2 linked regions of the Longimicrobium terrae genome follow. The protein of the gene in region 2 binds, or shares a complex with, the protein of the main gene of each other region. Links are inferred from orthologs where the notes say so. Each region holds a gene or a part of one and is shown on either strand. Other genes may lie near its edges.

Region 1 (3,837 bases), on a different replicon or contig from region 2:
GCGCATCCAGATGTCTCGGAGGTGCTCGGGCGGCCGGGCACTCCGTCGTGTGACACGCCCCACGCCGCAAGCCGGTGCGAACTCCTGACCCGCGCGGCAGCTGCGCCTGCCCCGGACCTCGGTTGAGCCCTCTTTCTCCCGTTGTGCTGGTCATGACGGAATCCTTCTCTGCTCGGAGACGGGGGCGCGTAAGCGCAGAGGAGAACCGTGTCTTGCGGCCTCATTTCTTTTGTAGGACAGGCGCGTCGCTTTTCACGCCCGACGTCCTTTCCCGGCCCGCATCCTCTCCCTATATTCCCGCCCCGACCGACAGCTTGTTCGGCACCCGCGCGCCGGCCCGTTCCTCACCGGAACCGGCCGGCGCTCGCACAGCGACCACGCCCCACTGTAGCGATAGATGCCCAAGCGCACCGACCTGCAGAGCATCCTGATCCTGGGCTCCGGGCCCATCGTCATCGGCCAGGCGGCCGAATTCGACTATTCGGGCACGCAGGCCGTCCGCGCCCTCAAGGAAGAGGGGTACCGCGTCATCCTGGTCAACAGCAATCCGGCCACGATCATGACGGACCCGGACCTGGCCGACGCCACCTACATCGAGCCCATCACCCCCGAGTGGGTGGAGCGGGTCATCGAAAAGGAAAAGCCCGACGCCATCCTTCCCACGATGGGCGGCCAGACCGCGCTCAACGTCGCCCTGGAACTGCACGACAGCGGGGTCCTGGCCCGCCACGGCGTGGAGCTGATCGGCGCCAAGGCCAAGAGCATCCGCATGGCCGAGGACCGCAGCGAGTTCGCCAAGGCCATGGACCGCATCGGCCTCAAGCTGCCGCACGGCGGGTTTGCGCGGTCGTTCGACGAGGCGCTGCGCATCGTGGAGGACACCGGCTACCCCGCCATCATCCGCCCGAGCTTTACGCTGGGCGGCACCGGCGGCGGCATCGCCTACAACCGCGCGGAGTTCGAGGAGATGATCCGCCGCGGCCTCGATCTCAGCCCCGTGCACGAGGTTCTGATCGACCGCAGCGTCATCGGCTGGAAGGAGTACGAACTCGAGGTCGTGCGCGACGGCGCGGACAACGTCGTCATCATCTGCTCCATCGAGAACGTCGACGCGATGGGCGTGCACACCGGCGACTCGGTGACGGTGGCGCCGGCGCAGACGCTGTCGGACGTGGAATATCAGAAGATGCGCGACGCGGCCATCGCCATCATCCGCGAAATCGGCGTGGAGGCGGGCGGGTGCAACGTGCAGTTCGCGCTCAACCCCGCGAACGGCGAAATGCTGATCGTGGAGATGAACCCGCGCGTGTCGCGCTCCTCGGCGCTGGCGTCAAAGGCGACGGGGTATCCCATCGCCCGCATCGGCGCCAAGCTGGCCGTCGGATACACGCTGGATGAACTGCCGAACGCCATCACCCGCACCACGCCCGCGTCGTTCGAGCCGGTGCTGGACTACGTGGTCGTCAAGTTTCCGCGCTTCGCCTTCGAAAAGTTTCCCGCCGCGGACAGCACGCTGGGCGTGCAGATGAAGGCGGTCGGCGAGTCGATGGCCATCGGCCGGACGTTCAAGCAGGCGTGGCAGAAGGCGATCCGCGCGCTGGAGATCGGCCGCAGCGGGTGGGAAGTCGGCTCGCTCAAGGACGACCGTCTCGACGACGAATCGGTGGAAACGCTGCGCCGCGCCCTGCGCCGCCCCACGCCGGAGCGCGTCTTTCACGTCAAGCGCGCGCTCCTGGCCGGCATGCCGCAGGAGGAAGTGGCGCAGCTGACCGCGTTTGATCCGTGGTTCGTGGCGCAGCTGGCCCAGCTGGTGGATGCGGAGCGCGAGTACGCCGCGCTGGATTCCGTCGACGCGGATGAGATGCGCCGGATGAAGCGCTTCGGCTTCAGCGACGTGCAACTCGCCCGTCTGCGGAGCGAACCGGAAGACGCCGTCCGCGAGCGCCGGTGGGAGATGGGCATCCATCCCGTCTACAACCGCGTGGACACCTGCGCCGGCGAGTTTCCGGCGGAAACTCCGTATCTCTACAGCACCTACGCCGACGAGAACGAGTCCGAGCCGTCCGACCGCAAGAAGGTCGTGATCCTTGGCAGCGGGCCCAACCGCATCGGCCAGGGCGTGGAGTTCGACTACTGCTGCGTGCAAGCCGCGCTGGCGCTGCGCGAGGCCGGGTGGGAAACCATCATGGTCAACAGCAATCCCGAGACGAACTCCACGGACTTCGACATCAGCGACAAGCTGTACTTCGAACCGCTGACGCTGGAAGACGTGATCGAGATCGTCCGGCTGGAAAAGCCGGAAGGCGTCATCGTGCAGCTGGGCGGGCAGACGCCGCTGAAGCTGGCGGAGCCGCTGCAGAAGCTGGGCGTCAAGATCCTCGGCACGTCCGTGGAGGCGATCGACCGCGCCGAAGACCGCGAGCGCTTCGAGGAGCTGGCGCGCGCGCTGGACGTCCGCCAGCCGCCCAACGGCCTCGCCACCAGCCTGGAGCAGGCGACGGAGATCGCGTCGCGCGTCGGCTACCCCGTTCTCGTGCGCCCCAGCTACGTGCTGGGCGGGCGGGGGATGATGATCGTGTACGACGACGCCGGGCTCAAGGAATACTTCCAGACAGCGGTGAGCGTCAGCCACGAGCGCCCCGTGCTCATCGACCGCTTCCTGGAAGACGCGTTCGAGGCGGACGTGGACGCGCTGTGCGACGGCGAGACGGTCGTGATCGCGGGCGTGATGCAGCACATCGAAGAAGCCGGCATCCACTCCGGCGACTCGGCGTGCGTGCTGCCGCCGTACCTGCTGTCGGACGAGGCGGTTGAGGCGATGCGCGAGCACACCCGCCGCTTTGCGCTGGAACTGGGCGTCATCGGCCTGATCAACGTGCAGTACGCCGTGTTCGGGGGCGAGGTGTACGTGATCGAGGTCAACCCGCGCGCCTCGCGCACGGTGCCGTTCGTGAGCAAGGCGACCGGCGTGGCCATCGCCAAGATCGCCGCGCGGCTGATGGGGGGAGAGAAGCTGGCGGACTTCGGGCTGCCGGACTACATCCCGGTCAACGGGGTGGCGGTAAAGGAATCCGTCTTCCCGTTCAACAAGCTGCCCGAGGTCGATCCGCTGCTGGGGCCGGAGATGAAGTCCACGGGCGAGGCCATGGGCTTTGACGACAGCTTCGGGATGGCGTTCGCCAAGGCGCAGATCAGCGCGGGCACCAACCTGCCCAGCACGGGCACGGTGATTCTGACCGTGAACGAGCACGACAAGCAGACGGTTACGCCCATCGCCCGGCGCTTTCACGACATGGGCTTCCGCATTCAGGCCACCAGCGGCACCGCGCGCTACCTGCGCGCCCGCGGCGTGCCGTGTGAGGTGGTGTTCAAGGTGAACGAGGGGCGGCCCAACATGGTGGACCAGATCATTTCGGGCGAGGTGGCGCTGCTGGTGAACACGCCGCTGGGCAAGCAGAGCCAGTACGACGACTACGCCACGCGCCGCGCAGCCATTCAGTACGGCGTGCCGTACATCACCACCATGTCGGCCGCGGCGGCTGCCACGGACGCCATCAGCGCGCTGCGCAGCCGCACGCGCGAGGTGCGCAGCATTCAGGAGCGCACCGGCGCGGGGACGGCCGGCTTCGGCGCATGAAGCCGCACCTGTCCGACACCTCGCCGGACGCGCAGCCCTGACACCTTGGTGTCGGGTTCTGAATCGACGGCGGGCCCGCATCGTGTGATGCGGGCCCGCCGTTTCTTTTCTCTGATCGTGCGCCCGATCGCACGCGCGCACCGCCGGCTGCGCGAGCGGAATGCCCGTACGGCTGCTCTGGTCAGCCCGGGTCCTCTCCG
Region 2 (2,868 bases):
CGTCGAAGCCGGACTCCACCAGGCCGCCGCTGTCCATCTGCTTGGCGGCCGAGCGGGTGGCCAGAAAGTTGGCGTACTCGTTCTGCGCGTGTCCGTTGTGCCCCTTCACCCAGCGCCACTGCACCTCGTGCCGGGCGGCCACCGGCATGAGCGCCTTCCACAGCTCCAGGTTCTCGATCTCGCCGCCCTTGCGCACCCAGCCACGCGCGGCCCATCCGTGCACCCAGCTCGTCATGCCGTCCACCAGATAGCGGCTGTCGGAGGTGAACACCACGCGCGACGCCTGCTTCAGCGACTGAAGCGGCACGGTGGCGCTGCGGATGGCCATGCGGTTGTTGGTGGTGTCTGGCTCGGCGAGGTAGAAGTCGCGCCGAACCCATCCCTTCTCCGGATGCCAGTACTCCATCAGTCCCGCGGCGCCGCCGGGGCGCGCGCGGTCCTTGTACTGGTTGCCCAGACACGATTCATCGGCGTACACGAACACGAGCGGCGGCTGCTCTGGCACTGCACATCTCCTGAAGGCTTGGATTGGAACGGCGGGAATGTACCGTCCCCGCGTTCCCGCGCCAAACCCCTCCGCGCCGGGCGGGCCTCCGCACACGCCGCCGAACGCCCCCGCCGCGCCGTTGCATGTTCCTGCTTGACAGCGGGCCGCGGGAGCGTAGATTCCCGCCGCCGCATCTGCCGGTGTGGCATCGACTTGCCCCTTGGTTGCCGGAGATCGTCAGTGGCTGAATCCGTAGTGCTGATGCTGGAGGACGGGCGCGTGTTTCGTGGCGAGGCCTATGGCGCCCGCGGGGACGCGTTCGGTGAAGTGGTCTTCAACACGTCCATGACCGGGTACCAGGAGGTCCTTACGGATCCCTCGTACAGCGGGCAGATCGTCACGATGACCTATCCGCTCATCGGCAATTACGGCGTGAACGCCGAGGACGAGGAGAGCGCCAAGCCGCAGGTAGCGGCATTCGTGTTTCACGAGGCGCCGCCCATGCACAGCAACTGGCGCGCGGCCGAGTCGCTGGATGAGTACCTGACCCGCCACGGCGTGGTGGCCATCACCGGCGTCGACACGCGGGCGCTCACCCGCCACATCCGCTCGCGCGGGGCCATGCGCGGCGCCATCGCCCCCGCCTCCATCCTGCCCGACGAACTGCTCGGCAGGATCATGGGGCAGCCCGACATGGCGGGGCTGAACCTGGCGGACGGCGTGTCGACCGAGTCGCGGTACGTGATTCCCGCCGTGGGCGAAACGCGCTACCGCGTGCTGGCGTACGACTTCGGCGTCAAGTCGCACTCGCTCAAGCTGCTGGCCCAGCGCGGCTGCGAGGTTACCGTGCTGCCCGCCGCCACGCCCACGGAAGAGATCGTGGCGGCCGGGGCGGACGGTCTGTTCGTGAGCAACGGGCCGGGCGACCCCGAGGCGGTGGGGCATGCGCTGGACGCCATCCGCGCCCTTTCGGACGAGGCGACGCCGGTGTTCGGCATCTGCCTGGGGCACCAGCTGATCGCCCGGGCGTTCGGCGCGGAAACGTACAAGCTCAAGTACGGCCACCGCGGCGGCAACCATCCCGTGCGGCGCATCAGCGACGGCGCGGTGGAAATTACGGCGCAGAACCACGGGTTTGCGGTGCGCGGTGACGAGTCCGGCATTCCGGGCGCGCCGGGGCTGCGCGTCACCCACCTGAACCTGAACGACGGCACGGTGGAGGGGCTGGAGCACCGGGAACGGCCGGTTTTTTCGGTGCAGTACCATCCCGAAGCCGCCCCCGGACCCCACGATTCCGTCTATCTCTTTGACCGGTTTGTGGATGAGATGACGCGCCGCGCCGCCGAAATGAGTGTAGACGCTTGACGGCGCACGCGGGGCGGATTAATGTTCCGACCGTATAAGTGACCTTGCACCAGATCCTTAGGCCACTTCGCCCGCGCTCCCCCCGTAGCAGCCGCCGCCGCAGACCCCACTCCAGACCGGACCCATACGGCCACTCCGGAGCGGCATTATACGCCGTCCCGTTCACTGGCCCTGTTTCCGTTCCGGCGTAACCGGACCCTCGGCCGCGCCCTACGGCGGGCTCGCACACCCTCGCGCACATCCCGGCAAAACCCAGGAGGAGCTTTACAAATGACCAAGGCGGATCTTGTCCAGCGGGTCGCGGACACCATCGGCCCCGGCGTCACCAAGCGTGACTGCGCGGTGGTGGTGGACGCGTTCCTGGACTCCATCAAGAATGCGATGGCGGAGCACCAGAACATTGAAATCCGGGGCTTCGGCACCTTCAAGGTCCGCGAGCGCAAGAGCCGTCTGGCGCGCAACCCGCGCACTGGCGATCCGGTAGAAGTTCCGCCGCGCGCCGTGCCGGTGTTCAAGCCGTCCAAGGAACTCCGCGCGATTGTTGAAGAGCGTCCGCTCGAGGTGTGAGCGCGCTTTCCGGGATGTGACCGGCGCCCGCCCCCTGTTCCGGGGGCGGGCGCTTTTTTTGCTTCTCACGCCTCCGTTCCCTCCCGCTCGGAAACCTCCGCGAAGCCGCAGCCATGCCGTACCTTCAGGAGCCGGACGCCTCTCACGGCCGTGACCGCGGCGCGCCTGTGCCGCGCAGGCGGCTGGGCCCGTACGAGGCGGCCTACGACGTCCGCATGGGCTATCAGGAGCCCGTGGAAGCGGGGGCGCGCACGCCCGCGCCGGAGCCTCTGCTGTTCCGCGGCCGCGGCGACCGCGAACGCTGACCGCCTTCGACGGTTGGACCCATCACCGCCGCGGCGTTCGCCACGGCGGTGTTCGTGCTCCCCGTCTAGTTGGACTCCGCTCGCGGCCCAGCTTCTCCGCGTCATTGCTCAGAAACTGCGCGGGCCGCCGCTGGCGTGTTCTGA

Evidence for each region. Proteins that work in one complex are often made in the same cells at the same time.
Region 1: the proteins of carA (region 2) and carB are in contact, whole or in part, in a solved structure (PDB 1KEE), measured with the Escherichia coli proteins. The link is inferred for Longimicrobium terrae from one-to-one orthologs.

The regions. Positions count from the first base shown.
Region 1 is NZ_JACHIA010000025.1:40,474-44,310, forward strand. The notes cover bases 69-3,837. They hold carB (carbamoyl-phosphate synthase large subunit), read left to right. Parts: upstream 69-397; coding sequence 398-3,637; downstream 3,638-3,837. Other genes in these bases: HNQ61_RS29930 (DUF2752 domain-containing protein), read right to left, coding at 69-154. In the rest of the region: more of HNQ61_RS29930, read right to left, coding at 1-68. UniProt on the Escherichia coli protein: Large subunit of the glutamine-dependent carbamoyl phosphate synthetase (CPSase).
Region 2 is NZ_JACHIA010000024.1:87,788-90,655, forward strand. The notes cover bases 1-2,800. They hold carA (glutamine-hydrolyzing carbamoyl-phosphate synthase small subunit), read left to right. Parts: upstream 1-748; coding sequence 749-1,852; downstream 1,853-2,800. Other genes in these bases: HNQ61_RS24935 (RNase H family protein), read right to left, coding at 1-505; HNQ61_RS24945 (HU family DNA-binding protein), read left to right, coding at 2,123-2,419; HNQ61_RS24950 (hypothetical protein), read left to right, coding at 2,533-2,724. UniProt on the Escherichia coli protein: Small subunit of the glutamine-dependent carbamoyl phosphate synthetase (CPSase).